3 regions of the Peribacillus sp. FSL H8-0477 genome follow, and region 3 is predicted to be linked to each of the others. Evidence: a T-box and tRNA genes for the amino acid it is inferred to sense, from the RefSeq annotation. Region 3 holds a T-box; the other regions hold tRNA genes.
The links. A T-box is a leader RNA that pairs with one kind of tRNA and senses whether it is charged. The one in region 3 lies ahead of serS (serine--tRNA ligase), so its partner is inferred to be a tRNA-Ser.
Positions count from the first base shown of each region.

Region 1 (10,167 bases), 690 kb from region 3:
AAAATGAAAGGGGGTCAATATGATCGATTTTTTTTACTTCACTGAACAGGACGACTGTTTGGAGCAAATTTGCTTGTTCCAACGCCTGCTTTAGTCCTACAAATCGTTCAGTTTTATATGAAATAGACAAAAAAATCCCCCCGTAAATATAAGTTCAAACCTCTTTAAAGATACACCTCTGTCAGAGTTAATGTCAATTATTCCAACTAGTGAGAACAATTTTCTTCCTTATTATATAAAACTTGAACTAAGCAATTAGTGCCATTCGAAAAAGACATTGACACTGCCTCAATCTTTTTCTAAACTTAGTCTGTATGCTTACGTCATTTTCAGCCAATTTTCTACTTATAGAGGAGAGACACAATGGATTCACAAGATTATTCAAATTCAGCTTCGCTTCCAGGTAAGCGACACTGGAAAATATGGTGGGAACTAATAAGGCCCCATACATTAACAGCCGGTTTTATTCCTGTATTAATGGGAACCGCACTTGCACTCCTTACAGACTCAGTAAATACGCTGTTATTTCTAGCTATGCTTTTTGCCAGCTTGCTCATTCAGGCTGCTACCAATTTATTCAATGAGTATTATGATTTCAAACGAGGACTAGATACCGCAGAATCAGTAGGAATCGGCGGCGGCATTGTTCGTCACGGGATGACACCAAAACTGATTATGCAGCTCGCACTTGTTATGTATACCATATCGTTGCTGCTTGGCATTTATATCTGTGCCGCATCTTCTTGGTGGCTTGCAGCAGTCGGTCTTGTCTGCATGCTGGTCGGCTATTTATATACTGGAGGACCATTCCCAATCTCTTGGACACCATTCGGCGAACTTGCTTCTGGATTCTTTATGGGATTCTTGATTATACTCATTGCCTATTATATTCAAACTGGGCATGTTTCAAGCATAGCTGTATTAGTGGCTGTTCCAAGCGGTATATTAGTAGGACTAATTAATATGGCCAATAATATTCGAGATCATGATGGGGATAAACGCAGCGGACGTAGAACCCTTCCAATTTTACTTGGACAAAAGAAAGCAATTATCTTTATGGGGATTATGTTCGCAATAGCCTATCTCTGGGTAATTGGATTAGTTGTCACTGGAACGGTATCTCCATGGATTCTACTCGCTTTATTAAGTATTCCTAAGGCCGTACAAACAACAAAAGGTTTTGTTGGTAAAACAATGCCTATTGAAATGATGCCTGCCATGAAATCTGCTGGGCAGACCAACACCTTCTTTGGTTTCCTTTTATCGATTGGCTTATTCATCAGTTACTTTATATAACTCTTTACCCCGTGTATCCTTACACGGGGTATTTTTTTTCAATTGTATATCTTGTTTCCCCAGCCTATAAAGCGGGTAATATGTAGTTATAACTAATCGTAAGCGAGACATTAAACACGAGGAGTGATTTCAATGGCTACAAATAAACAGATAGAACACTTAAAAGATATGCTTTTGACTGAACAAGAGCAGGCATCGAATAGAATACAACAAGATAAAGAAACCGTAATTGAAAAAAGTGAAAGAGAAGCTTCAGAAGAGTTATCCTCCTATGATAATCATCCAGGTGACTTAGGCACAGAATTATTTGAAAAAGAAAGAGATATGGCGCTTACTACTCATGCTGAATCACAAAGTGAAAAAATAAGTGAAGCCTTAAATGCTATAGAAGACGGCAGCTATGGAAGATGTAAGACTTGTGGAGGAGATATTCCATACGAACGACTAGAAGCTGTACCAACCACTCTCTACTGCGTTGAACATACACCAAAACAACAATCTACAAGAGACAGACCTGTGGAAGAAGAGATATTGATCCCGTCTCAAGGTGATCACTTTGAAAACAGACGATCAAACGAGATTAACGATAAAGAAGATAGCTTTGCTGAAGTCGCCCGATTCGGAACATCTGAAACGCCTTCAGACTTCACCAAAGATACAGCTAATTATGACGACCTATATGAAACAGAAGATGATACCGATGGCTTTCCTGAAAAGTACGAAGGATATCTCGGAAATGATATTGACGGAAAAAACCGCAAAGCCTATCCGACTAGTCATCAAGAACACGAAGAAGAACTATTAGATAAAGAAAATAAGGAATCTAAGTTAGGTGACATTCCCTACAGAGAAAAAGACAGTTATCTAGATAAAAAGTAATAATTAAAATCCCCTGGCTGCACAGGGGATTTTTCTCTTTGGATGGAAGGAAGTTCTAAGATGAATGAGAAAGTTTTTCAAGAGGAGCAAGATACATGTTACATCTAGGTTTTAAATACTCTTTGAAAATAACGCTTACATATTAAACATAAAAAAAAGATGTACACAATGTGTATACATCTTTTAATATGACCCCTACGGGATTCGAACCCGTGTTACCGCCGTGAAAGGGCGGTGTCTTAACCGCTTGACCAAGGGGCCTACTGGCGGAGAAGGAGGGATTTGAACCCTCGCGCCGCTTACGCGACCTACACCCTTAGCAGGGGCGCCTCTTCAGCCTCTTGAGTACTTCCCCGTGGCTCCGCAGGTAGGACTCGAACCTACGACCGTTCGGTTAACAGCCGAATGCTCTACCACTGAGCTACTGCGGAACAATAATGGTGGGCCTAAATGGACTCGAACCATCGACCTCACGCTTATCAGGCGTGCGCTCTAACCAGCTGAGCTATAGGCCCATTATTGGAGCGGGTGAAGGGAATCGAACCCTCATCATCAGCTTGGAAGGCTGAGGTTTTACCACTAAACTACACCCGCAATATTAAATGGGGCGACTGATGGGAATCGAACCCACGAATGCCTGAACCACAATCAGGTGCGTTAACCACTTCGCCACAACCGCCAAAATAAAATATGGTGGCTCAGGACAGAATCGAACTGCCGACACAAGGATTTTCAGTCCTTTGCTCTACCGACTGAGCTACTGAGCCAATATGTAAATAATAATTTTTAAATAATAATGGCGGTCCGGACGGGACTCGAACCCGCGACCTCCTGCGTGACAGGCAGGCATTCTAACCAACTGAACTACCGGACCATTATGATTGCGGGGACAGGATTTGAACCTGCGACCTTCGGGTTATGAGCCCGACGAGCTACCGAACTGCTCCACCCCGCGATAATAATAATTGTACTAATCTAAATGTCACTGTTTTAAAAAATAATAATGGAGGAGGAAGGGGGATTCGAACCCCCGCGGGTTTTGACACCCCTGTCGGTTTTCAAGACCGATCCCTTCAGCCGAACTTGGGTATTCCTCCACAGTTGAAGATGGTGGACCTTGTAGGACTCGAACCTACGACCGGACGGTTATGAGCCGTCTGCTCTAACCAGCTGAGCTAAAGGTCCTCTAATTTTGGTAGCGGCAGAGGGGATCGAACCCCCGACCTCACGGGTATGAACCGTACGCTCTAGCCAGCTGAGCTACGCCGCCCAAATAGAAGATATATGTGTTATAAAAAATTGGTGGAGCCTAGCGGGATCGAACCGCTGACCTCCTGCGTGCAAGGCAGGCGCTCTCCCAGCTGAGCTAAGGCCCCAAAATTTCATGGTCGGGAAGACAGGATTCGAACCTGCGACCCCTTGGTCCCAAACCAAGTGCTCTACCAAGCTGAGCTACTTCCCGATAAAAAGTGCGCCCGGCGGGAGTCGAACCTACAACCTTCTGATTCGTAGTCAGATGCTCTATCCAATTGAGCTACGGGCGCATATTTAATTAAAAGATGGTGCCGAGGACCGGAATCGAACCGGTACGGTAGTCACCTACCGCAGGATTTTAAGTCCTGTGCGTCTGCCAGTTCCGCCACCCCGGCAAGGAACTAATAAGAATTGGAGCGGAAGACGGGGTTCGAACCCGCGACCCCAACCTTGGCAAGGTTGTATTCTACCACTGAACTACTTCCGCATATTAAGTGCGGGTGAAGGGACTTGAACCCCCACGCCTCGCGGCGCCAGATCCTAAATCTGGTGCGTCTGCCATTCCGCCACACCCGCGATAAAAAATGGTGAGCCATGTAGGATTCGAACCTACGACCCTCTGATTAAAAGTCAGATGCTCTACCAACTGAGCTAATGGCTCATAGATGTCTTGCAGCTTAAAATCAATATGATAAGCTTGTACATCCATAAAAATGGTGCCGGCAAGAGGACTTGAACCCCCAACCTACTGATTACAAGTCAGTTGCTCTACCAGTTGAGCTACACCGGCAGGTGTATAATAAAAATGGTGGAGGATGACGGGATCGAACCGCCGACCCTCTGCTTGTAAGGCAGATGCTCTCCCAGCTGAGCTAATCCTCCATATATATGCTTGGCGACGTCCTACTCTCACAGGGGGAGACCCCCAACTACCATCGGCGCTGAAGAGCTTAACTTCCGTGTTCGGAATGGGAACGGGTGTGGCCTCTTCGCTGTCGCCACCAAACATTTTCAATCTGACTTATATTATTATATAGTCTTTTTGAAATTTTGCAAGAACAATTTTACTTATTCTTTCAAAACTAGATAATAAGAAGGTTTTTGCATGTAATTAAAACGAATGGTTAAGTCCTCGATCGATTAGTATTTGTCAGCTCCACGTGTCACCACGCTTCCACCTCAAACCTATCTACCTGATCATCTTTCAGGGATCTTACTAGCTTACGCTATGGGAAATCTCATCTTGAGGGGGGCTTCATGCTTAGATGCTTTCAGCACTTATCCCGTCCGCACGTAGCTACCCAGCTATGCCTTTGGCAAGACAACTGGTACACCAGCGGTGCGTCCATCCCGGTCCTCTCGTACTAAGGACAGCTCCTCTCAAATTTCCTGCGCCCACGACGGATAGGGACCGAACTGTCTCACGACGTTCTGAACCCAGCTCGCGTACCGCTTTAATGGGCGAACAGCCCAACCCTTGGGACCGACTACAGCCCCAGGATGCGATGAGCCGACATCGAGGTGCCAAACCTCCCCGTCGATGTGGACTCTTGGGGGAGATAAGCCTGTTATCCCCGGGGTAGCTTTTATCCGTTGAGCGATGGCCCTTCCATGCGGAACCACCGGATCACTAAGCCCGACTTTCGTCCCTGCTCGACTTGTAGGTCTCGCAGTCAAGCTCCCTTGTGCCTTTACACTCTACGAATGATTTCCAACCATTCTGAGGGAACCTTTGGGCGCCTCCGTTACTCTTTAGGAGGCGACCGCCCCAGTCAAACTGTCCACCTGACACTGTCTCCCACCCCGATAAGGGGCGCGGGTTAGAATTTCAATACAGCCAGGGTAGTATCCCACCAATGCCTCCACCGAAGCTAGCGCTCCGGTTTCAAAGGCTCCTACCTATCCTGTACAAGCTGTACCAAAATTCAATATCAGGTTACAGTAAAGCTCCACGGGGTCTTTCCGTCCTGTCGCGGGTAACCTGCATCTTCACAGGTACTATAATTTCACCGAGTCTCTCGTTGAGACAGTGCCCAGATCGTTACGCCTTTCGTGCGGGTCGGAACTTACCCGACAAGGAATTTCGCTACCTTAGGACCGTTATAGTTACGGCCGCCGTTTACTGGGGCTTCGGTTCAAAGCTTCGCTTACGCTAACCTCTCCCCTTAACCTTCCAGCACCGGGCAGGCGTCAGCCCCTATACTTCGCCTTGCGGCTTCGCAGAGACCTGTGTTTTTGCTAAACAGTCGCCTGGGCCTATTCACTGCGGCTTTTCCGGGCTATTCACCCTAAAAAGCACCCCTTCTCCCGAAGTTACGGGGTCATTTTGCCGAGTTCCTTAACGAGAGTTCTCTCGCACACCTTAGGATTCTCTCCTCGCCTACCTGTGTCGGTTTGCGGTACGGGCACCCTTTATCTCACTAGAGGCTTTTCTAGGCAGTGTGGAATCAGGAACTTCGGTACTTAATTTCCCTCGCTATCACAGCTCCGCCTTAATGGAAACGGGATTTGCCTCGTTTCCGGCCTAACTGCTTAGACGCGCATATCCAACAGCGCGCTTACCCTATCCTCCTGCGTCCCCCCATCGTTCAAACGATAAATTGGTGGTACAGGAATATCAACCTGTTATCCATCGCCTACGCCTTTCGGCCTCGGCTTAGGTCCCGACTAACCCTGAGCGGACGAGCCTTCCTCAGGAAACCTTGGGCATTCGGTGGAAGGGATTCTCACCCTTCTTTCGCTACTCATACCGGCATTCTCACTTCTAAGCGCTCCACCAGTCCTTACGGTCTAGCTTCGACGCCCTTAGAACGCTCTCCTACCACGGACACCCTACGGTGTCCATCCACAGCTTCGGTGATACGTTTAGCCCCGGTACATTTTCGGCGCGGAGTCACTCGACCAGTGAGCTATTACGCACTCTTTAAATGGTGGCTGCTTCTGAGCCAACATCCTGGTTGTCTAAGCAACTCCACATCCTTTTCCACTTAACGTATACTTTGGGACCTTAGCTGGTGGTCTGGGCTGTTTCCCTTTTGACTACGGATCTTATCACTCGCAGTCTGACTCCCAAGAATAAGTATTTGGCATTCGGAGTTTGACTGAATTCGGTAACCCGTTGGGGGCCCCTAGTCCAATCAGTGCTCTACCTCCAATACTCTCATCTTGAGGCTAGCCCTAAAGCTATTTCGGAGAGAACCAGCTATCTCCAGGTTCGATTGGAATTTCTCCGCTACCCACACCTCATCCCCGCACTTTTCAACGTGCGTGGGTTCGGGCCTCCATTCAGTGTTACCTGAACTTCACCCTGGACATGGGTAGATCACCTGGTTTCGGGTCTACGACCACATACTAATTCGCCCTATTCAGACTCGCTTTCGCTGCGGCTCCGTCTTTTCAACTTAACCTCGCATGGGATCGTAACTCGCCGGTTCATTCTACAAAAGGCACACCATCACCCATTAACGGGCTCTGATTACTTGTAAGCACACGGTTTCAGGATCTATTTCACTCCCCTTCCGGGGTGCTTTTCACCTTTCCCTCACGGTACTGGTTCACTATCGGTCACTAGGGAGTATTTAGCCTTGGGAGATGGTCCTCCCTGTTTCCGACGGGATTTCTCGTGTCCCGCCGTACTCAGGATCCACTCAGGAGGGAACGAAGTTTCAACTACAGGGTTTTTACCTTCTTTGACGGGCCTTTCCAGACCTCTTCATTTACCCCGTTCCTTTGTAACTCCATATTGAGTGTCCTACAACCCCAAGAGGCAAGCCTCTTGGTTTGGGCTGATTCCGTTTCGCTCGCCGCTACTCAGGAAATCGCTATTGCTTTCTCTTCCTCCGGGTACTTAGATGTTTCAGTTCCCCGGGTCTGCCTTCAGTACCCTATGTATTCAGGTAAAGATACTGTTCCATTACGAACAGTGGGTTTCCCCATTCGGAAATCTCTGGATCAACGCTTACTTACAGCTCCCCAAAGCATATCGGTGTTAGTCCCGTCCTTCATCGGCTCCTAGTGCCAAGGCATCCACCGTGCGCCCTTTCTAACTTAACCTACTAAAAAAAACATTCGGTGTTTTAAAAATTGATGCAAAATTTGCCTTCTATCTATTATCTAGTTTTCAAAGAACAAGGTTGAATGAATTACTCATTCAAAACTGAACAAAACAAAAGCGTCACGTTAATTTTCCTTAGAAAGGAGGTGATCCAGCCGCACCTTCCGATACGGCTACCTTGTTACGACTTCACCCCAATCATCTGTCCCACCTTAGGCGGCTGGCTCCTTGCGGTTACCTCACCGACTTCGGGTGTTACAAACTCTCGTGGTGTGACGGGCGGTGTGTACAAGGCCCGGGAACGTATTCACCGCGGCATGCTGATCCGCGATTACTAGCGATTCCGGCTTCATGCAGGCGAGTTGCAGCCTGCAATCCGAACTGAGAATGGCTTTATGAGATTCGCTTACCCTCGCGAGTTTGCAGCTCTTTGTACCATCCATTGTAGCACGTGTGTAGCCCAGGTCATAAGGGGCATGATGATTTGACGTCATCCCCACCTTCCTCCGGTTTATCACCGGCAGTCACCTTAGAGTGCCCAACTGAATGCTGGCAACTAAGATCAAGGGTTGCGCTCGTTGCGGGACTTAACCCAACATCTCACGACACGAGCTGACGACAACCATGCACCACCTGTCACTCTGTCCCCCGAAGGGGAACGTCCTATCTCTAGGAGTGTCAGAGGATGTCAAGACCTGGTAAGGTTCTTCGCGTTGCTTCGAATTAAACCACATGCTCCACCGCTTGTGCGGGCCCCCGTCAATTCCTTTGAGTTTCAGCCTTGCGGCCGTACTCCCCAGGCGGAGTGCTTAATGCGTTAGCTGCAGCACTAAAGGGCGGAAACCCTCTAACACTTAGCACTCATCGTTTACGGCGTGGACTACCAGGGTATCTAATCCTGTTTGCTCCCCACGCTTTCGCGCCTCAGTGTCAGTTATAGACCAGAAAGTCGCCTTCGCCACTGGTGTTCCTCCACATCTCTACGCATTTCACCGCTACACGTGGAATTCCACTTTCCTCTTCTACACTCAAGTTCCCCAGTTTCCAATGACCCTCCCCGGTTGAGCCGGGGGCTTTCACATCAGACTTAAGGAACCACCTGCGCGCGCTTTACGCCCAATAATTCCGGATAACGCTTGCCACCTACGTATTACCGCGGCTGCTGGCACGTAGTTAGCCGTGGCTTTCTGGTTAGGTACCGTCAAGGTACCAGCAGTTACTCTGGTACTTGTTCTTCCCTAACAACAGAACTTTACGACCCGAAAGCCTTCATCGTTCACGCGGCGTTGCTCCGTCAGACTTTCGTCCATTGCGGAAGATTCCCTACTGCTGCCTCCCGTAGGAGTCTGGGCCGTGTCTCAGTCCCAGTGTGGCCGATCACCCTCTCAGGTCGGCTACGCATCGTTGCCTTGGTGAGCCATTACCTCACCAACTAGCTAATGCGCCGCGGGCCCATCTATAAGTGACAGCCGAAACCGTCTTTCCATCTTCTCTCATGCGAGAAAAGAACATATCCGGTATTAGCTCCGGTTTCCCGAAGTTATCCCAGTCTTATAGGCAGGTTGCCCACGTGTTACTCACCCGTCCGCCGCTAATCGTTGAGTAAACTCAACAATTCGCTCGACTTGCATGTATTAGGCACGCCGCCAGCGTTCATCCTGAGCCAGGATCAAACTCTCCGTAGAATGTTTGACTTGCTCGGTTGTTTTTATAGTGTGTACTCACTTCTTTAAAACGTTGACGCTTTGTTTTGTTCAGTTTTCAAAGAGCAATTTCGTTCAGCGTTTCTTCCGAAGCGACTTGATTATCATATCATGTAAGCAGCTTTTATGTCAACAACTTTTTTCGAAATATTTTCATGTGCTTCATTTCGTTTTTTTGTTTGTTGATGTTGTTGCTGTCTTAAGGACAAGAAATAATATACCACGATAAAAATATGTTTGCAATACATTTTTAAAAACTTTTTATAAAAACTCTTCCTACCGTTTCTATTTTTAAAACTCTCTCATTTATTATTCACTAGATTAGTATTCAACAGACATAATACTAAGTCTGTTGAATATGCTTAACTATCAAGTATATCCGAGGTGACACAATGGACTTGCTGCTCGTTGGATTAATTATTTCATACAGCATGACACTATACTTATTTATCATTGCTTATATAGAAGCAATAAAAATTTGCAGTGCTGAAGGTAAAGTCTATGGCGGAACAATGATTGGTAGTTTTACACTTGCTTTGGTCTTTACCAGGTTCACCTATCTATTCTATTCATAATTCTATACCTGTATCTACTATAAAAGCAGTAAGCATAAGCTTACTGCTTTTATAGTGCATCGGAATTGTTCTGTTCATCTCTTAAGAAGATCATGAGGCTTGCCAGAATAATTGCTCCCCCAACTGCTTGTGTCCACTGAATTGTTTCACCTAAGATCCAATAAGCAAGGAGTGCTGCTCCAATTGGCTCGAGAAGAATGGCCATTGATATGGTTGTCGTGCTCACCCACCTTAGTGACCAGTTAAATAGCGAATGTCCAAGTAAATTTGGGAAGATAGCAAGCAGAATAAAATAAATCCAATCACTTGCCGGATACGGACCAAAAGAACTTCCTGCTGCCCATGCATAAATAAATAAGGTAATCGTGCTCGCCGAGTACACAACAAACGTATATGTAATAGAAGA
Region 1 is NZ_JBBODE010000001.1:1,645,294-1,655,460, forward strand. Features, by position in the region: gene MHI18_RS08305 (isochorismate synthase) at 1-130, opposite strand, end outside; gene MHI18_RS08310 (1,4-dihydroxy-2-naphthoate polyprenyltransferase) at 364-1,296, shown strand; gene MHI18_RS08315 (TraR/DksA C4-type zinc finger protein) at 1,429-2,175, shown strand; tRNA gene MHI18_RS08320 (tRNA-Glu) at 2,365-2,436, opposite strand; tRNA gene MHI18_RS08325 (tRNA-Ser) at 2,440-2,530, opposite strand; tRNA gene MHI18_RS08330 (tRNA-Asn) at 2,532-2,606, opposite strand; tRNA gene MHI18_RS08335 (tRNA-Ile) at 2,614-2,690, opposite strand; tRNA gene MHI18_RS08340 (tRNA-Gly) at 2,696-2,769, opposite strand; tRNA gene MHI18_RS08345 (tRNA-His) at 2,779-2,854, opposite strand; tRNA gene MHI18_RS08350 (tRNA-Phe) at 2,867-2,942, opposite strand; tRNA gene MHI18_RS08355 (tRNA-Asp) at 2,973-3,049, opposite strand; tRNA gene MHI18_RS08360 (tRNA-Met) at 3,057-3,130, opposite strand; tRNA gene MHI18_RS08365 (tRNA-Ser) at 3,180-3,272, opposite strand; tRNA gene MHI18_RS08370 (tRNA-Ile) at 3,284-3,360, opposite strand; tRNA gene MHI18_RS08375 (tRNA-Met) at 3,369-3,445, opposite strand; tRNA gene MHI18_RS08380 (tRNA-Ala) at 3,476-3,551, opposite strand; tRNA gene MHI18_RS08385 (tRNA-Pro) at 3,561-3,637, opposite strand; tRNA gene MHI18_RS08390 (tRNA-Arg) at 3,646-3,719, opposite strand; tRNA gene MHI18_RS08395 (tRNA-Leu) at 3,736-3,824, opposite strand; tRNA gene MHI18_RS08400 (tRNA-Gly) at 3,842-3,916, opposite strand; tRNA gene MHI18_RS08405 (tRNA-Leu) at 3,925-4,005, opposite strand; tRNA gene MHI18_RS08410 (tRNA-Lys) at 4,015-4,090, opposite strand; tRNA gene MHI18_RS08415 (tRNA-Thr) at 4,144-4,219, opposite strand; tRNA gene MHI18_RS08420 (tRNA-Val) at 4,236-4,311, opposite strand; rRNA gene rrf (5S ribosomal RNA) at 4,320-4,435, opposite strand; rRNA gene MHI18_RS08430 (23S ribosomal RNA) at 4,550-7,482, opposite strand; rRNA gene MHI18_RS08435 (16S ribosomal RNA) at 7,623-9,168, opposite strand; gene MHI18_RS08440 (hypothetical protein) at 9,579-9,761, shown strand; gene MHI18_RS08445 (DMT family transporter) at 9,811-10,167, opposite strand, start outside.
Region 1: it has a tRNA-Ser gene. The T-box ahead of serS (serine--tRNA ligase) is inferred to sense a tRNA for this amino acid. The anticodon was not compared.

Region 2 (10,167 bases), on a different contig from region 3:
AAGAATTATCATCATGAAAGTGTCGAGACCCTCATGTCACTTTGTAATAATACACAGGTGAATAAAAGAGGGGCAGCGGTGTCCATTCTGAAGATATACTATGACACGAAAGAGTTTGTATACAGTTCAGTAGGAAATATCCGTTTTTTTCTGTATAACCCCGACTCAGATAAGTTGGTTTATCCATTACCGGTAACCGGTTATTTATCTGGCAGGAAACAAAAGTATCATACGCAAAGATTTAAATATGAATCAAACGCGAAATTTATACTCCACTCAGATGGCGTTTCTCTGCAGGGAGCAAAATCTTTATTGAACACAAGATTTTCTCTTGAACGGAACGCTCAATTGATTTTAGATGGGAATACCATTCAGTCTGATGATTCTACATTTATAATAGGAAGCTTACTTTCTTGAGAAATCATAAAAGTAAGCTTTTTTATGTTAGGTGCTTTTGGTTGTATGAAACAGAGTGAAGATTCGCAACATGCTTTTTGATTTGTTAGACTAGTTATAAGCAATAAAGAGATAATGATTATTTTTTTACATAAAGAGCGGAGGAATCCCGATGGTAGCAGAAGAAAATCAATTAAAACTGATCATTAAACAAGTAGTAAAAGAATTAAATTTAAAAGTTAATCAAGTTCAAAGTGTCATTAACTTGTTAAATGAGGGGAATACTGTCCCGTTTATTGCTCGATATCGGAAAGAGATGACCGGTTCGTTGGATGAAGTAGAAATTCGCTCGATAATGGATAGATGGAAGTACCTTGAAAATCTTCATACTCGTAAAGAAGAAGTAGTACGTATTATTGAAGAACAAGGCAAATTAACACCCGAGCTGAAAGCTCAAATTGAACAATCGGTAAAGCTGCAAGAAATTGAAGATCTTTATCGGCCGTATAAGCAAAAAAGAAGGACGAAAGCCACTGTAGCTAAAGAAAAAGGGTTAGAACCTTTTGCTTTATGGTTGATGGAATTTCATCCTGAATCTGTTTTGCCTAAGGCAGAGGAATTTATTTCTGCTGATTTAGAAGTTTTAACGGCAGACGATGCTATTGCTGGTGCAAAGGATATTATTGCTGAGCAGATCTCTGACGACGCTTCACTGCGAAAGTGGATGAGGGCAGATGTCTTTAAAACGGGGAAAATAATGTCCGTTAGTAAAAATGAGGATGCCGACGAGAAAAAAATCTTTGAAATGTATTATGAATATGAAGAGCCTGTTCAAAAGATTGTCCCTCACCGAGTTCTTGCGCTCAACCGTGGAGAAAAAGAAGATATTTTAAGAGTGTCGATTGAGCCGAAGGAAGAAGCAATTATCGAGTATATGGTAAGAAAAATCATTAATAAAAATGAATCAGAATCCGCAAGTTTTGTGACCGAAGCCATTGAAGATAGCTTCAAACGTTTGATTTTTCCTTCAATTGAGCGTGAAATTAGGAAAGAACTAACCGAGAAGGCTGAAGATCAAGCCATACATATATTCTCTGAAAATCTGAAGAATTTATTGCTGCAGCCACCTTTAAAAGGAAAAGTCATACTTGCATTAGATCCAGCGTTTCGAACAGGCTGCAAACTTGCTGTACTTGATGAAACAGGAAAAGTCATTGATATTAGTGTTATTTATCCACATGCTCCGATTAATAAAAAAGCAGAGGCCCGAGATAAAACAATTTCGCTCATTGAACAGTTTGATGTAGAAGTGGTAGCGATAGGGAATGGGACAGCTTCAAGGGAGTCGGAACAATTTATTGCAGATATCCTTAAAGACTTGCAGCGGAATATTTCGTATATCATCGTAAATGAAGCGGGTGCAAGTATTTATTCAGCATCTGAAATAGCGCGTGATGAATTTCCTGACTTACAAGTTGAACAGCGCAGTGCCGTATCTATTGGCAGAAGGCTTCAGGATCCACTTGCTGAATTGGTGAAAATAGATCCGCAATCTGTTGGTGTAGGGCAATATCAGCATGATGTATCACAGAAAAAATTAGCTGAATCGTTAACATTTGTCGTAGAAACGGCTGTTAATCAGGTAGGAGTAAATGTTAACACGGCTTCACCGTCATTACTTCAGTATGTGGCAGGACTATCAAAGACTGTCGCGCAAAATATCGTGAAGAAAAGAGAAGAAGAAGGAAAGTTTGAAAGTAGAAAACAATTAAAAAACATTCCAAGACTCGGTGCAAAAACCTATGAACAAAGCATTGGTTTCATGAGGATTATAGATGGTACAGAACCACTGGACCAAACATCTATTCATCCTGAAAATTATGGTGCTGTGACAAAACTACTGAAAAAATTAGGTTCGACTAAAGCTGAATTGGGAAGTGAAGCGTTAACTCAGTCATTAAAGCATTTAGATGTAAAGGCGTATTCAGAGGAACTGGATATCGGTGAAATTACCCTGAAAGATATCATAGAAGCTTTGATGAAGCCGGGCAGAGACCCCCGGGATGAACTGCCTAAACCATTGTTGAAGAAAGACGTGCTTAAAATGGAGGATTTACAGAAAGGGATGGAACTACAAGGTACGGTCCGAAATGTTGTCGACTTTGGTGCTTTTGTCGACATCGGGGTTAAGCAGGATGGTCTTGTCCATATCTCCAAACTAAGCAACCGTTTTGTCAAACACCCACTGGATCTTGTGTCAGTAGGAGATGTTGTTACGGTATGGGTTGAGCAGATAGATGTTAATAAACAACGCGTATCATTAACTATGCTTGAACCTAAAGAACAGACTATGTAAAAGACTGCCCCTTTCTTCTATATAGAAGAAAGGGGTATTTTTATGGATTGTTAACCACTATAGGTTGACAAGTTCTCTGCTATAAATGAATTCGTTCTTTTTTACGATAATAAAACCAGCATTGATTAAGTAATTTGATTTGATAGGAGTCTTTTTCATAGAAAGCCCGTTTCATTTGGTTTTGTAACCAATTTGGCATGGATAAACCTCCTGGTTTTCTCACTAGTTACCACTATGTTTATGATATAATGGGTTGTCATGTTACCAGGAAAGGGAGAAGTTAATGGATAACGAGATGCTTCAGGAGTTAGTCGAAGATATTTCGGAAAGAGAATTTGGTAAAACGTTTAGGCATCAAGCAAGTTTTAATTCTCGCTTACGGACGACAGGCGGCCGATACTTACTTCGATCTCATAATATCGAGATTAATGAAAAATATTACTTAGAAGGCGGAATGGATGTTTTAGTAGGGATTATTAAACATGAGCTATGTCACTATCACCTTCATCTAGAAGGAAAAGGATATCAGCACAGAGATGCCAGTTTTAGAAAATTACTAAGAGAAGTAGAAGCCCCGCGTTTCTGCAAGCCCCTTGCTTCACAGCAAGTTAAACAGAAGAAGTCGAGAATTCTTATGTACTCTTGTACAAGCTGCAGCCAGATTTATCAGAGAAAGAGAAGAATAAATCTAACGAAATATGTTTGTGGAAAGTGTAAAGGAAGACTGGTGTTGACAAAAGAAATCATAGCCCAATGAAAAGTTCTTTAGATTTATCAATGGTTGAAACCCTTGTGGTTATTGAGTTTACGGCTTTAAAACTTCTTTCTTAAATAATAAATGAAGAATATTAAAAAAGAGTGTTGACTTTTGATAACAATGTCCTTATAATCTAAAGAGTCGAGAAAATAACTTACGGGTTTTTAACGGCAGACAAGATACATTATTCCGCAGTAGCTCAGTGGTAGAGCATTCGGCTGTTAACCGAACGGTCGTAGGTTCGAGTCCTACCTGCGGAGCCATATGGGGAAGTACTCAAGAGGCTGAAGAGGCGCCCCTGCTAAGGGTGTAGGTCGCGCGAGCGGCGCGAGGGTTCAAATCCCTCCTTCTCCGCCAGGAACATTTTTTAAGGCCCCTTGGTCAAGCGGTTAAGACACCGCCCTTTCACGGCGGTAACACGGGTTCGAATCCCGTAGGGGTCACTTTATACATAATTTAATGGTCCGGTAGTTCAGTTGGTTAGAATGCCTGCCTGTCACGCAGGAGGTCGCGGGTTCGAGTCCCGTCCGGACCGCCATTATTATTTTAAAAAAGTACTTGCAGTGAAACATCGTAATGTGATAAGATGATTTTCTGTATTAGATTTATTGGGCTATAGCCAAGCGGTAAGGCAACGGACTTTGACTCCGTCATGCGTAGGTTCAAATCCTGCTAGCCCAGCCATTTTTTTGTACGAGCCATTAGCTCAGTTGGTAGAGCATCTGACTTTTAATCAGAGGGTCGTAGGTTCGAATCCTACATGGCTCACCATTTTTTATATGCGGGTGTGGCGGAATGGCAGACGCACCAGATTTAGGATCTGGCGCCGCGAGGCGTGGGGGTTCAAGTCCCTTCACCCGCATTAGAAATTACTTGTTGACAGCAACTCACCAACGTGTTACGATGATAAAGTCGCTTTTGCGGTCGTGGCGGAATGGCAGACGCGCTAGGTTGAGGGCCTAGTGGGGGTTAACCCCGTGGAGGTTCAAGTCCTCTCGGCCGCACCAACAAAATTTCAAAATATACTTTTCTTATATAAAGCGCCCGTAGCTCAATTGGATAGAGCATCTGACTACGAATCAGAAGGTTGTAGGTTCGACTCCCGCCGGGCGCACCATATTTCGGGAAGTAGCTCAGCTTGGTAGAGCACTTGGTTTGGGACCAAGGGGTCGCAGGTTCGAATCCTGTCTTCCCGACCATTACTTCTCAATAAAAATTTCAATTATATATGCGGGTGTAGTTTAGTGGTAAAACCTCAGCCTTCCAAGCTGATGATGAGAGTTCGATTCTCTTCACCCGCTCCATTTTAACTTTATTGCTCTTTGAAAACTGAACAAAACAAAGCGTCAACGTTTTAAAGAAGTGAGTACACACTATAAAAACAACCGAGCAAGTCAAACATTCTACGGAGAGTTTGATCCTGGCTCAGGATGAACGCTGGCGGCGTGCCTAATACATGCAAGTCGAGCGAATTGTTGAGTTTACTCAACAGTTAGCGGCGGACGGGTGAGTAACACGTGGGCAACCTGCCTATAAGACTGGGATAACTTCGGGAAACCGGAGCTAATACCGGATATGTTCTTTTCTCGCATGAGAGAAGATGGAAAGACGGTTTCGGCTGTCACTTATAGATGGGCCCGCGGCGCATTAGCTAGTTGGTGAGGTAATGGCTCACCAAGGCAACGATGCGTAGCCGACCTGAGAGGGTGATCGGCCACACTGGGACTGAGACACGGCCCAGACTCCTACGGGAGGCAGCAGTAGGGAATCTTCCGCAATGGACGAAAGTCTGACGGAGCAACGCCGCGTGAACGATGAAGGCTTTCGGGTCGTAAAGTTCTGTTGTTAGGGAAGAACAAGTACCAGAGTAACTGCTGGTACCTTGACGGTACCTAACCAGAAAGCCACGGCTAACTACGTGCCAGCAGCCGCGGTAATACGTAGGTGGCAAGCGTTATCCGGAATTATTGGGCGTAAAGCGCGCGCAGGTGGTTCCTTAAGTCTGATGTGAAAGCCCCCGGCTCAACCGGGGAGGGTCATTGGAAACTGGGGAACTTGAGTGTAGAAGAGGAAAGTGGAATTCCACGTGTAGCGGTGAAATGCGTAGAGATGTGGAGGAACACCAGTGGCGAAGGCGACTTTCTGGTCTATAACTGACACTGAGGCGCGAAAGCGTGGGGAGCAAACAGGATTAGATACCCTGGTAGTCCACGCCGTAAACGATGAGTGCTAAGTGTTAGAGGGTTTCCGCCCTTTAGTGCTGCAGCTAACGCATTAAGCACTCCGCCTGGGGAGTACGGCCGCAAGGCTGAAACTCAAAGGAATTGACGGGGGCCCGCACAAGCGGTGGAGCATGTGGTTTAATTCGAAGCAACGCGAAGAACCTTACCAGGTCTTGACATCCTCTGACACTCCTAGAGATAGGACGTTCCCCTTCGGGGGACAGAGTGACAGGTGGTGCATGGTTGTCGTCAGCTCGTGTCGTGAGATGTTGGGTTAAGTCCCGCAACGAGCGCAACCCTTGATCTTAGTTGCCAGCATTCAGTTGGGCACTCTAAGGTGACTGCCGGTGATAAACCGGAGGAAGGTGGGGATGACGTCAAATCATCATGCCCCTTATGACCTGGGCTACACACGTGCTACAATGGATGGTACAAAGAGCTGCAAACTCGCGAGGGTAAGCGAATCTCATAAAGCCATTCTCAGTTCGGATTGCAGGCTGCAACTCGCCTGCATGAAGCCGGAATCGCTAGTAATCGCGGATCAGCATGCCGCGGTGAATACGTTCCCGGGCCTTGTACACACCGCCCGTCACACCACGAGAGTTTGTAACACCCGAAGTCGGTGAGGTAACCGCAAGGAGCCAGCCGCCTAAGGTGGGACAGATGATTGGGGTGAAGTCGTAACAAGGTAGCCGTATCGGAAGGTGCGGCTGGATCACCTCCTTTCTAAGGAAAATTAACGTGACGCTTTTGTTTTGTTCAGTTTTGAATGAGTAATTCATTCAACCTTGTTCTTTGAAAACTAGATAATAGATAGAAGGCAAATTTTGCATCAATTTTTAAAACACCGAATGTTTTTTTTAGTAGGTTAAGTTAGAAAGGGCGCACGGTGGATGCCTTGGCACTAGGAGCCGATGAAGGACGGGACTAACACCGATATGCTTTGGGGAGCTGTAAGTAAGCGTTGATCCAGAGATTTCCGAATGGGGAAACCCACTGTTCGTAATGGAACAGTATCTTTACCTGAATACATAGGGTACTGAAGGCAGACCCGGGGAACTGAAACATCTAAGTACCCGGAGGAAGAGAAAGCAATAGCGATTTCCTGAGTAGCGGCGAGCGAAACGGAATCAGCCCAAACCAAGAGGCTTGCCTCTTGGGGTTGTAGGACACTCAATATGGAGTTACAAAGGAACGGGGTAAATGAAGAGGTCTGGAAAGGCCCGTCAAAGAAGGTAAAAACCCTGTAGTTGAAACTTCGTTCCCTCCTGAGTGGATCCTGAGTACGGCGGGACACGAGAAATCCCGTCGGAAACAGGGAGGACCATCTCCCAAGGCTAAATACTCCCTAGTGACCGATAGTGAACCAGTACCGTGAGGGAAAGGTGAAAAGCACCCCGGAAGGGGAGTGAAATAGATCCTGAAACCGTGTGCTTACAAGTAATCAGAGCCCGTTAATGGGTGATGGTGTGCCTTTTGTAGAATGAACCGGCGAGTTACGATCCCATGCGAGGTTAAGTTGAAAAGACGGAGCCGCAGCGAAAGCGAGTCTGAATAGGGCGAATTAGTATGTGGTCGTAGACCCGAAACCAGGTGATCTACCCATGTCCAGGGTGAAGTTCAGGTAACACTGAATGGAGGCCCGAACCCACGCACGTTGAAAAGTGCGGGGATGAGGTGTGGGTAGCGGAGAAATTCCAATCGAACCTGGAGATAGCTGGTTCTCTCCGAAATAGCTTTAGGGCTAGCCTCAAGATGAGAGTATTGGAGGTAGAGCACTGATTGGACTAGGGGCCCCCAACGGGTTACCGAATTCAGTCAAACTCCGAATGCCAAATACTTATTCTTGGGAGTCAGACTGCGAGTGATAAGATCCGTAGTCAAAAGGGAAACAGCCCAGACCACCAGCTAAGGTCCCAAAGTATACGTTAAGTGGAAAAGGATGTGGAGTTGCTTAGACAACCAGGATGTTGGCTCAGAAGCAGCCACCATTTAAAGAGTGCGTAATAGCTCACTGGTCGAGTGACTCCGCGCCGAAAATGTACCGGGGCTAAACGTATCACCGAAGCTGTGGATGGACACCGTAGGGTGTCCGTGGTAGGAGAGCGTTCTAAGGGCGTCGAAGCTAGACCGTAAGGACTGGTGGAGCGCTTAGAAGTGAGAATGCCGGTATGAGTAGCGAAAGAAGGGTGAGAATCCCTTCCACCGAATGCCCAAGGTTTCCTGAGGAAGGCTCGTCCGCTCAGGGTTAGTCGGGACCTAAGCCGAGGCCGAAAGGCGTAGGCGATGGATAACAGGTTGATATTCCTGTACCACCAATTTATCGTTTGAACGATGGGGGGACGCAGGAGGATAGGGTAAGCGCGCTGTTGGATATGCGCGTCTAAGCAGTTAGGCCGGAAACGAGGCAAATCCCGTTTCCATTAAGGCGGAGCTGTGATAGCGAGGGAAATTAAGTACCGAAGTTCCTGATTCCACACTGCCTAGAAAAGCCTCTAGTGAGATAAAGGGTGCCCGTACCGCAAACCGACACAGGTAGGCGAGGAGAGAATCCTAAGGTGTGCGAGAGAACTCTCGTTAAGGAACTCGGCAAAATGACCCCGTAACTTCGGGAGAAGGGGTGCTTTTTAGGGTGAATAGCCCGGAAAAGCCGCAGTGAATAGGCCCAGGCGACTGTTTAGCAAAAACACAGGTCTCTGCGAAGCCGCAAGGCGAAGTATAGGGGCTGACGCCTGCCCGGTGCTGGAAGGTTAAGGGGAGAGGTTAGCGTAAGCGAAGCTTTGAACCGAAGCCCCAGTAAACGGCGGCCGTAACTATAACGGTCCTAAGGTAGCGAAATTCCTTGTCGGGTAAGTTCCGACCCGCACGAAAGGCGTAACGATCTGGGCACTGTCTCAACGAGAGACTCGGTGAAATTATAGTACCTGTGAAGATGCAGGTTACCCGCGACAGGACGGAAAGACCCCGTGGAGCTTTACTGTAACCTGATATTGAATTTTGGTACAGCTTGTACAGGATAGGTAGGAGCCTTTGAAACCGGAGCGCTAGCTTCGGTGGAGGCATTGGTGGGATACTACCCTGGCTGTATTGAAATTCTAACCCGCGCCCCTTATCGGGGTGGGAGACAGTGTCAGGTGGACAGTTTGACTGGGGCGGTCGCCTCCTAAAGAGTAACGGAGGCGCCCAAAGGTTCCCTCAGAATGGTTGGAAATCATTCGTAGAGTGTAAAGGCACAAGGGAGCTTGACTGCGAGACCTACAAGTCGAGCAGGGACGAAAGTCGGGCTTAGTGATCCGGTGGTTCCGCATGGAAGGGCCATCGCTCAACGGATAAAAGCTACCCCGGGGATAACAGGCTTATCTCCCCCAAGAGTCCACATCGACGGGGAGGTTTGGCACCTCGATGTCGGCTCATCGCATCCTGGGGCTGTAGTCGGTCCCAAGGGTTGGGCTGTTCGCCCATTAAAGCGGTACGCGAGCTGGGTTCAGAACGTCGTGAGACAGTTCGGTCCCTATCCGTCGTGGGCGCAGGAAATTTGAGAGGAGCTGTCCTTAGTACGAGAGGACCGGGATGGACGCACCGCTGGTGTACCAGTTGTCTTGCCAAAGGCATAGCTGGGTAGCTACGTGCGGACGGGATAAGTGCTGAAAGCATCTAAGCATGAAGCCCCCCTCAAGATGAGATTTCCCATAGCGTAAGCTAGTAAGATCCCTGAAAGATGATCAGGTAGATAGGTTTGAGGTGGAAGCGTGGTGACACGTGGAGCTGACAAATACTAATCGATCGAGGACTTAACCATTCGTTTTAATTACATGCAAAACCCTTCTTATTATCTAGTTTTGAAGGAACAACGTTCCTTTATAGTCTGGTAATGATGGCGAAGAGGCCACACCCGTTCCCATTCCGAACACGGAAGTTAAGCTCTTCAGCGCCGATGGTAGTTGGGGGTCTCCCCCTGTGAGAGTAGGACATTGCCAGGCTGTTTCTTTTTTAGTTTCATTCAAATCGTCGCGGGGTGGAGCAGTCCGGTAGCTCGTCGGGCTCATAACCCGAAGGTCGCAGGTTCAAATCCTGTCCCCGCAATCATTTAAAAGACAACAGAGAACTTTCTCTGTTGTCTTTTTTGTTTCGACTATTAAAAGTGTCATTAAATCGGATTCAGGTCATATGATAAAAAAGAGATAGTGAATAAACAGTTGTTAAATGGAGAAAATAAAGTTAGAGTTAAAGATCCACAGGCAGCAATTTCTTCTAGAAGAAAAAAGAAACAAAAAAGCTCTTGCAATTGTGTAAAAATAATGTTAATATAATATTATAGTAAGAAATGAATAATGTCTGGCAGTGATGGCGAAGAGGCCACACCCGTTCCCATTCCGAACACGGAAGTTAAGCTCTTCAGCGCCGATGGTAGTTGGGGGTCTCCCCCTGTGAGAGTA
Region 2 is NZ_JBBODE010000002.1:216,053-226,219, forward strand. Features, by position in the region: gene MHI18_RS12835 (PP2C family serine/threonine-protein phosphatase) at 1-417, shown strand, start outside; gene MHI18_RS12840 (Tex family protein) at 569-2,752, shown strand; gene cmpA (cortex morphogenetic protein CmpA) at 2,832-2,951, opposite strand; gene MHI18_RS12850 (SprT family protein) at 3,036-3,509, shown strand; tRNA gene MHI18_RS12855 (tRNA-Asn) at 3,698-3,772, shown strand; tRNA gene MHI18_RS12860 (tRNA-Ser) at 3,776-3,866, shown strand; tRNA gene MHI18_RS12865 (tRNA-Glu) at 3,881-3,952, shown strand; tRNA gene MHI18_RS12870 (tRNA-Asp) at 3,971-4,047, shown strand; tRNA gene MHI18_RS12875 (tRNA-Gln) at 4,119-4,193, shown strand; tRNA gene MHI18_RS12880 (tRNA-Lys) at 4,205-4,280, shown strand; tRNA gene MHI18_RS12885 (tRNA-Leu) at 4,291-4,371, shown strand; tRNA gene MHI18_RS12890 (tRNA-Leu) at 4,430-4,516, shown strand; tRNA gene MHI18_RS12895 (tRNA-Arg) at 4,550-4,626, shown strand; tRNA gene MHI18_RS12900 (tRNA-Pro) at 4,632-4,708, shown strand; tRNA gene MHI18_RS12905 (tRNA-Gly) at 4,740-4,813, shown strand; rRNA gene MHI18_RS12910 (16S ribosomal RNA) at 4,912-6,457, shown strand; rRNA gene MHI18_RS12915 (23S ribosomal RNA) at 6,598-9,530, shown strand; rRNA gene rrf (5S ribosomal RNA) at 9,596-9,711, shown strand; tRNA gene MHI18_RS12925 (tRNA-Met) at 9,741-9,814, shown strand; rRNA gene rrf (5S ribosomal RNA) at 10,066-10,167, shown strand, end outside.
Region 2: it has a tRNA-Ser gene. The T-box ahead of serS (serine--tRNA ligase) is inferred to sense a tRNA for this amino acid. The anticodon was not compared.

Region 3 (10,167 bases):
TTTAAAATAACTTTTTAAACAAAAAAACTGCCTGTTTATAGTTAAAAGAGAAGGGGAAAATCCCCCTCTCTTCCACTTATCCTTTAATTACTTTTGCTCCACGCATATATGGAACAAGAACCTCAGGAACTTTCACACTGCCATCTGCTTGTTGATAGTTCTCAAGGATAGCGGCTACAGTCCGTCCAATCGCCAGTCCAGAACCATTTAACGTATGCACATGCTCCGGTTTTCCCTTTGGATCACGACGGAAGCGAATATTAGCCCGTCTTGCTTGGAACGCTTCAAAATTACTACAAGAAGAAATTTCACGGTATGTCTCATAACTTGGAATCCATACTTCAATATCGTACTTCATCGCAGCAGTAAACCCAAGATCAGCCGTACACATTCTCAAGACACGATACGGAAGGTCTAGAAGCTGAAGCACCTTTTCTGCATGTCCCGTCAATTGTTCAAGTGCCTCATAAGAATCTTCAGGTTTAACGAATTTCACAAGCTCCACTTTATTAAATTGGTGCTGACGGATTAACCCACGCGTATCACGCCCCGCAGATCCTGCTTCAGAACGGAAGCTGGCGCTATAAGCTGCATAGCTGATAGGTAAGCTGTCTACACTTAAAATTTCATCACGATGGAAATTAGTTACCGGAACTTCTGCTGTTGGAATTAAGAAGTAATCTTCACTTTCAATGCGGAAGGCATCTTCTTCGAATTTCGGAAGCTGTCCTGTCCCTGTCATACTTGCGCGGTTTACCATATACGGTGGAAGCATTTCCTCATAACCATGTTCTTCAACATGCAAATCAATCATGAAATTAATCAAGGCACGTTCAAGTCTTGCCCCTAGGCCTTTATAAAAAACAAAACGACTGCCCGTTACCTTTGCAGCTCTTTCAAAGTCAAGAATTCCAAGTTCAGTTGCAACATCCCAGTGAGGCTTTGGCTCAAATTCAAAAGCAGGAACCTCTCCCCATTTACGTATTTCGACATTATCATCTTCTGTTTCTCCAACAGGCACACTTTCATGGGGAATATTAGGAATAGACATTAACAGCTTATCTAAATCTTCTTCCACACTTCGAAGCTCTTCATCGAAACTCTTAATTTGATCACCAACTTGTCTCATTTCGACAATTAAATGATCTGCATCCTGTTTTTCGCGTTTTAATACAGCCACCTGCTGTGATACTTCATTACGACGACTCTTTAACTTCTCCGTTTCAGCAATCAATGTACGGCGTTTGACATCCAACTCTTCAAAACGACCCAGATCAGTCAAATCCTCGCCGCGATGCTGTAATGAATGCTTCACTTGTTCAAAGTTATTACGTAAAAATTTTAAATCTAACATCTCTTATTCCTCCTATTAGTAACTCAAATTTTTAAAATGAACGCAAAAAACTCCCGTCCCCTGAAAAGGGACGAGAGTTAACCCGCGTTGCCACCCTAGTTGAAAGTATCATAAATAAACTTTCCACTTATAAAGATAACGGCTAAAGCCGAAAGTAATTACTAACCTTAGCTTAAGGTGTTCCATACTTTGCTCAAGGAGGGATTCATAAGTGCCTTACACCGATTCACACCAACCACCGGCTCTCTTTAGAAAAAACACCTATTACTAGTTCCTATCAACGTTTTAATTTTATCAATTTGTTTTCCATAATGTACTATAATTATTTGCAAGTTGCAACCCTTTTATTCATCCTTAGGAGCAGAATTAAAACCAGCCCTTAACGGTTGAGGAAGCACTGTCCCAAATATCTCCGAAGAATCCGCCAACTGCACGCATGGATAGGACAAACCAGTTAGCCTTCTCAACAGATTCAGCAGCAACCACGTCTACTTGAACAGTTTTAGCACCTTTTTTATCTATAAATCCATAATCTGAATCTTCTTTAGAGTCGACTGTTAGATACCCAATCTTATCACCTTTTTTAATAGGTGCCGATAATTTGCCATCTTCATTCAATTTATCCTTATCAATGACAAGCTTGGGTACGTAATTACTCTTTTGTCCTTTTTCAATGGTAAGCTCGATTGCTTTTTCCGATTGAATTTTAACGCTGTCTTCTTTCCCTTTTGCTACAGGTAACTTTTCTTTTCCTTTTACTTGATAATCAGCGGGTACAATTTTTTCTGTATTAAAGTTACTAAATGCATAATCCATTAATTTAATACTATCTTCAAAACGTTCGCTTTTAGATGTGGACTTCATTACAACAGTAACATAACGCTGCCCGTCACGAATAGCAGTAGCTGTATGTCCATATCCAGCAAATTCAGTAGAACCTGTCTTTAACCCATCTACACCTTTATACTCGTAGATTAGTCCGGGAAGCATCCAGTTGAAATTAGGATATTCTTTTCCGTCGCGGAATTCTAACTTAGATACCTTTGAAAAGTCTAGAACTTCCGGATAATCCGTGATTAAACGGTAAGCAAGTGTTGCTGTATCTCTTGCTGTCATTACGTTTTCTTCATTAGCATCCCCAGCAGGATGATTTCCTAATAAATCGGAATTATTCAATCCACTTGAGTTAACAAACTTAAAGTCTTTCAATCCAATTTCTTTTGCTTTTTTATTCATAAGATTAACAAAATTCTTTTCGCTTCCTGAAATTAATTCTGCTAATGCTACTGTCGCTGCATTACCTGAATAAATCGCCATTGCACTGTATAGTTCTTTAACTGTGTAATCCTCACCCTGTGTTAACCCTACATTCGACAGGTTTGGAGACTTAGAAAGATTATGTATATATTCGTTAATCTTTACTGTATCATCCCACTTAATTTTCTTATCTTCAATAGCTTCCATAATGATATATTCAGTCATCATTTTAGACATTGAAGCAATACCCAATACTTTATCAGCATTTTTTTCGAAGATTATCTTTCCACTTTTTCCATCAAGGATAATAGCTGCCTCGGCCTTTAAACCAAGCGTATTATCTTCAGCCGCAGCTTTAAGCGGACTGTAGGTAAACTGCGATGCAATGAGAACTAGTAACATTGTAAAAACCAATGTTATCTGGCTGATTTTTTTCAATTTTTTTACCTCCAACTTTCATAGCTTCTATATGTTACGAAGAGCCTCTCCGTTATTTGAATCACACGTTGTCTAGTTTATCACAAAAAAAATAATAAAAAAAGACAGAGTATCTTTCCCCTCTGCCTAGCTTTTTATTCATCTTATAAACAAGTTTTTATTTATCATTTTTTGAATTATAAAGAGTAATTGGGAGCTTCTTTGGTAATCTGCACATCATGCGGATGACTTTCACGTAGACCAGCTCCAGTCATTCGGATGAACTGTGCCTGCTCACGTAGTGTGTGAAGATCTGCTGACCCACAATATCCCATCCCAGAACGAATACCACCGACTAATTGGTAGACTGTATCAGCCAAAGGTCCTTTATATGGTAACCTGCCTTCAATACCTTCAGGGACAAATTTCTTATTATCTTCTTGGAAATAACGATCCTTCGAACCATTCTCCATCGCAGCAACAGAACCCATCCCACGGTATACCTTAAAGCGGCGCCCTTGGAATATTTCGGTATCTCCTGGGCTTTCCGTAACCCCTGCAAGCATACTGCCGAGCATAACGGCATGTCCTCCAGCTGCAAGTGCCTTCACGATATCACCTGAGTACTTTATACCACCATCAGCTATAATTGTTTTTCCAAGTTTCCGTGCTTCCGTAGCACAATCATAAATAGCGGTAATCTGTGGAACACCAACACCTGCAACCACCCGTGTGGTGCAAATTGAACCAGGACCAATTCCTACTTTAACAATGTCAGCACCAGCTTCAATCAAGGCTCTTGTCGCTGCTCCTGTAGCTACATTTCCGGCTATAATAGTTAATTCAGGAAAGCTTGCACGCATTTCTTTTATAGCATCTTGTACACCTCTAGAGTGACCATGTGCGGTATCAATAACTACTACATCTACCTGTGCCTTCACAAGCATTTCCACACGCTTCAATGTATCCTTAGTCACGCCCACGGCAGCGCCAGCTAATAAACGTCCTTGCTTATCTTTTGCAGAATTAGGAAATTCCAGCACTTTTTCAATATCTTTAATCGTAATAAGTCCTTTTAATACACCTGACTCATTAACTAACGGCAATTTTTCAATTTTATATTTTTGAAGAATCTTTTCAGCTTGTTTTAAGTTTGTTCCAACAGGAGCAGTCACCAAATCTTCTGCAGTCATGACTTCAGAAATCTGGAGGGAAAAATCAGAAATAAAGCGCAAATCACGGTTTGTAATAATTCCGACCAATTTTCGCTCTTTTTCATTGTTAACAATTGGAACACCAGAAATACGATATTTACCCATTAAGTGCTCTGCATCAAAAACTTGATGCTCTGGGGTTAGGAAAAAGGGATCGGTAATGACGCCGCTTTCTGAACGTTTTACTTTATCTACCTGTTCAGCTTGTGCTTCGATCGACATATTTTTATGGATGATTCCGAGCCCGCCCTGTCTTGCCATAGCAATGGCCATTGCAGCTTCAGTAACGGTATCCATCCCTGCACTGATAATCGGCAGTTTTAATCTAAGATTTTCTGCTAATGTTACCTCCAAGTTCACCTCATTGGGTAGTACCTCAGATTTCGCTGGGATTAATAATACATCATCGAACGTTAAACCTTCTTTTGCAAACTTAGTTTCCCACATCTTTTTCCCCTCCTGCTAAAAAAATATTATTTGTAGGTTATCAATTGGACAATATACTGTCAAGGAGTTATTAAAATGTTTGATTTTTCTGCTAATTAGAAAGGGGTTCTTATTTTTGACTAATCTTACTATTTGGAACGGTTTTACTCGATACTATTCTTCCACATCTACTCAACAATATTTACAAAAATGCTATCAAAAACTTTCGATTATAAATAAAGAAACAAAGAGCTATAATAACTGTTACCCTTTTATTTATTACTTAGAGCATGGTCAAACCTACTTTACCCAAGCAAGAAATGCCCCTTTATCCATACAGCCCATCTTATTATTTTACGGTTGTCTGCAATTAATAAAGGCTTGTCTGCTTACCATTGATCCCGACTATCCTGACACCACCTCAGTATTAGCCCATGGGGTGACAACGCGAAAACGGAAGAAACAACAATATTCTTTTTTACAAGATGAAGTGAAAACTCAAAAGAATGGTTTGTTCTCACATATGTCATGGAAAATGTTTCACATGAAACAATTAGAACATGAAAAATTCTCAATGGAACAGCTAATCCGAGAAATTCCGGAAATGCAGCACATTCATTTCAAAAAGACATTTGAGAAATTATCAGAAACGAAAAACCACTTTGAACTTCCTCTTTCTCTTTTAGATACCTTTCAAATGACTAGTGCTCGGTTAGGTGACTACCTAACTGCAAAGACAAAATTAAAAATAGATGTTCAGCCAGATAAGCTCAAACTCAACTTAGTAACCGAAGAACCATTTACTGTGAACCATCATTCTCCTATCCACTTTAACCTTATAGAAAACACGTATATGCTTTCATTAAATAAACAATCACCTTGTTATCTTTTTCCTGAACTCTTAAATCATTACCTCATTTTATATAACTTAAGCATGATTTGCCGCTATGAAACAGAATGGTGGTACGAGTTACAAAAGACAGTGCCCACTGATGACTACCCAGCTATTGTACAATATGTCCAGATCAGTCAGGAGAAAATACCCTTTTTGATTCTGCAATGGTTAACCAACATTTCAATGTAGTTTGCAGCGAGGCCAGGAGAATTTTAGGCACGATATGGAATAGAGGCTTATTCTAACAAAAGGTGGGTTTTGAAATGACTTTAGGGAGCTCATTTAAACATGCTGACTTCTGGATTCATCATGGGGGCTATTCTGTTCCGTTTCATAATCCCGTCTGGTCTTCATATATTCCCGTCTGAGATCACGTTATTCCCGTCTAGGCCCTGCATAATCCCGTCTAGAGACTCCGTATTCCCGTCTGGGCACTATTTTCAGGTATAAATACCCCTCAGGGTACCATATTTCCTGCTCAACTTCTAAAAAACGCCACAAAAAAAGACCAGCTATGCAGCTGATCTTTTCTTTCTGTTGCCTGGCAATGTCCTACTCTCACAGGGGGAGACCCCCAACTACCATCGGCGCTGAAGAGCTTAACTTCCGTGTTCGGAATGGGAACGGGTGTGGCCTCTTCGCCATCATTACCAGACTATAAAGGAACGTTGTTCCTTCAAAACTAGATAATAAGAAGGTTTTTGCATGTAATTAAAACGAATGGTTAAGTCCTCGATCGATTAGTATTTGTCAGCTCCACGTGTCACCACGCTTCCACCTCAAACCTATCTACCTGATCATCTTTCAGGGATCTTACTAGCTTACGCTATGGGAAATCTCATCTTGAGGGGGGCTTCATGCTTAGATGCTTTCAGCACTTATCCCGTCCGCACGTAGCTACCCAGCTATGCCTTTGGCAAGACAACTGGTACACCAGCGGTGCGTCCATCCCGGTCCTCTCGTACTAAGGACAGCTCCTCTCAAATTTCCTGCGCCCACGACGGATAGGGACCGAACTGTCTCACGACGTTCTGAACCCAGCTCGCGTACCGCTTTAATGGGCGAACAGCCCAACCCTTGGGACCGACTACAGCCCCAGGATGCGATGAGCCGACATCGAGGTGCCAAACCTCCCCGTCGATGTGGACTCTTGGGGGAGATAAGCCTGTTATCCCCGGGGTAGCTTTTATCCGTTGAGCGATGGCCCTTCCATGCGGAACCACCGGATCACTAAGCCCGACTTTCGTCCCTGCTCGACTTGTAGGTCTCGCAGTCAAGCTCCCTTGTGCCTTTACACTCTACGAATGATTTCCAACCATTCTGAGGGAACCTTTGGGCGCCTCCGTTACTCTTTAGGAGGCGACCGCCCCAGTCAAACTGTCCACCTGACACTGTCTCCCACCCCGATAAGGGGCGCGGGTTAGAATTTCAATACAGCCAGGGTAGTATCCCACCAATGCCTCCACCGAAGCTAGCGCTCCGGTTTCAAAGGCTCCTACCTATCCTGTACAAGCTGTACCAAAATTCAATATCAGGTTACAGTAAAGCTCCACGGGGTCTTTCCGTCCTGTCGCGGGTAACCTGCATCTTCACAGGTACTATAATTTCACCGAGTCTCTCGTTGAGACAGTGCCCAGATCGTTACGCCTTTCGTGCGGGTCGGAACTTACCCGACAAGGAATTTCGCTACCTTAGGACCGTTATAGTTACGGCCGCCGTTTACTGGGGCTTCGGTTCAAAGCTTCGCTTACGCTAACCTCTCCCCTTAACCTTCCAGCACCGGGCAGGCGTCAGCCCCTATACTTCGCCTTGCGGCTTCGCAGAGACCTGTGTTTTTGCTAAACAGTCGCCTGGGCCTATTCACTGCGGCTTTTCCGGGCTATTCACCCTAAAAAGCACCCCTTCTCCCGAAGTTACGGGGTCATTTTGCCGAGTTCCTTAACGAGAGTTCTCTCGCACACCTTAGGATTCTCTCCTCGCCTACCTGTGTCGGTTTGCGGTACGGGCACCCTTTATCTCACTAGAGGCTTTTCTAGGCAGTGTGGAATCAGGAACTTCGGTACTTAATTTCCCTCGCTATCACAGCTCCGCCTTAATGGAAACGGGATTTGCCTCGTTTCCGGCCTAACTGCTTAGACGCGCATATCCAACAGCGCGCTTACCCTATCCTCCTGCGTCCCCCCATCGTTCAAACGATAAATTGGTGGTACAGGAATATCAACCTGTTATCCATCGCCTACGCCTTTCGGCCTCGGCTTAGGTCCCGACTAACCCTGAGCGGACGAGCCTTCCTCAGGAAACCTTGGGCATTCGGTGGAAGGGATTCTCACCCTTCTTTCGCTACTCATACCGGCATTCTCACTTCTAAGCGCTCCACCAGTCCTTACGGTCTAGCTTCGACGCCCTTAGAACGCTCTCCTACCACGGACACCCTACGGTGTCCATCCACAGCTTCGGTGATACGTTTAGCCCCGGTACATTTTCGGCGCGGAGTCACTCGACCAGTGAGCTATTACGCACTCTTTAAATGGTGGCTGCTTCTGAGCCAACATCCTGGTTGTCTAAGCAACTCCACATCCTTTTCCACTTAACGTATACTTTGGGACCTTAGCTGGTGGTCTGGGCTGTTTCCCTTTTGACTACGGATCTTATCACTCGCAGTCTGACTCCCAAGAATAAGTATTTGGCATTCGGAGTTTGACTGAATTCGGTAACCCGTTGGGGGCCCCTAGTCCAATCAGTGCTCTACCTCCAATACTCTCATCTTGAGGCTAGCCCTAAAGCTATTTCGGAGAGAACCAGCTATCTCCAGGTTCGATTGGAATTTCTCCGCTACCCACACCTCATCCCCGCACTTTTCAACGTGCGTGGGTTCGGGCCTCCATTCAGTGTTACCTGAACTTCACCCTGGACATGGGTAGATCACCTGGTTTCGGGTCTACGACCACATACTAATTCGCCCTATTCAGACTCGCTTTCGCTGCGGCTCCGTCTTTTCAACTTAACCTCGCATGGGATCGTAACTCGCCGGTTCATTCTACAAAAGGCACACCATCACCCATTAACGGGCTCTGATTACTTGTAAGCACACGGTTTCAGGATCTATTTCACTCCCCTTCCGGGGTGCTTTTCACCTTTCCCTCACGGTACTGGTTCACTATCGGTCACTAGGGAGTATTTAGCCTTGGGAGATGGTCCTCCCTGTTTCCGACGGGATTTCTCGTGTCCCGCCGTACTCAGGATCCACTCAGGAGGGAACGAAGTTTCAACTACAGGGTTTTTACCTTCTTTGACGGGCCTTTCCAGACCTCTTCATTTACCCCGTTCCTTTGTAACTCCATATTGAGTGTCCTACAACCCCAAGAGGCAAGCCTCTTGGTTTGGGCTGATTCCGTTTCGCTCGCCGCTACTCAGGAAATCGCTATTGCTTTCTCTTCCTCCGGGTACTTAGATGTTTCAGTTCCCCGGGTCTGCCTTCAGTACCCTATGTATTCAGGTAAAGATACTGTTCCATTACGAACAGTGGGTTTCCCCATTCGGAAATCTCTGGATCAACGCTTACTTACAGCTCCCCAAAGCATATCGGTGTTAGTCCCGTCCTTCATCGGCTCCTAGTGCCAAGGCATCCACCGTGCGCCCTTTCTAACTTAACCTACTAAAAAAAACATTCGGTGTTTTAAAAATTGATGCAAAATTTACCTTCTATCTATTATCTAGTTTTCAAGGAACAATGTATAAAGGATAAACCTTTATTGGTGGAGCCTAGCGGGATCGAACCGCTGACCTCCTGCGTGCAAGGCAGGCGCTCTCCCAGCTGAGCTAAGGCCCCGTTAGGGTAGTAAGAAATGGTGGGCCTAAATGGACTCGAACCATCGACCTCACGCTTATCAGGCGTGCGCTCTAACCAGCTGAGCTATAGGCCCCTTTCTACTATAAGGAATGAATTACTCATTCAAAACTGAACAAAACAAAAGCGTCACGTTAATTTTCCTTAGAAAGGAGGTGATCCAGCCGCACCTTCCGATACGGCTACCTTGTTACGACTTCACCCCAATCATCTGTCCCACCTTAGGCGGCTGGCTCCTTGCGGTTACCTCACCGACTTCGGGTGTTACAAACTCTCGTGGTGTGACGGGCGGTGTGTACAAGGCCCGGGAACGTATTCACCGCGGCATGCTGATCCGCGATTACTAGCGATTCCGGCTTCATGCAGGCGAGTTGCAGCCTGCAATCCGAACTGAGAATGGCTTTATGAGATTCGCTTACCCTCGCGAGTTTGCAGCTCTTTGTACCATCCATTGTAGCACGTGTGTAGCCCAGGTCATAAGGGGCATGATGATTTGACGTCATCCCCACCTTCCTCCGGTTTATCACCGGCAGTCACCTTAGAGTGCCCAACTGAATGCTGGCAACTAAGATCAAGGGTTGCGCTCGTTGCGGGACTTAACCCAACATCTCACGACACGAGCTGACGACAACCATGCACCACCTGTCACTCTGTCCCCCGAAGGGGAACGTCCTATCTCTAGGAGTGTCAGAGGATGTCAAGACCTGGTAAGGTTCTTCGCGTTGCTTCGAATTAAACCACATGCTCCACCGCTTGT
Region 3 is NZ_JBBODE010000001.1:2,331,627-2,341,793, reverse strand. Features, by position in the region: gene serS (serine--tRNA ligase) at 77-1,354, opposite strand; T-box leader at 1,418-1,644, opposite strand; gene MHI18_RS11685 (D-alanyl-D-alanine carboxypeptidase family protein) at 1,721-3,049, opposite strand; gene guaB (IMP dehydrogenase) at 3,226-4,689, opposite strand; gene MHI18_RS11675 (YaaC family protein) at 4,805-5,752, shown strand; rRNA gene rrf (5S ribosomal RNA) at 6,103-6,218, opposite strand; rRNA gene MHI18_RS11665 (23S ribosomal RNA) at 6,284-9,216, opposite strand; tRNA gene MHI18_RS11660 (tRNA-Ala) at 9,317-9,392, opposite strand; tRNA gene MHI18_RS11655 (tRNA-Ile) at 9,410-9,486, opposite strand; rRNA gene MHI18_RS11650 (16S ribosomal RNA) at 9,559-10,167, opposite strand, start outside.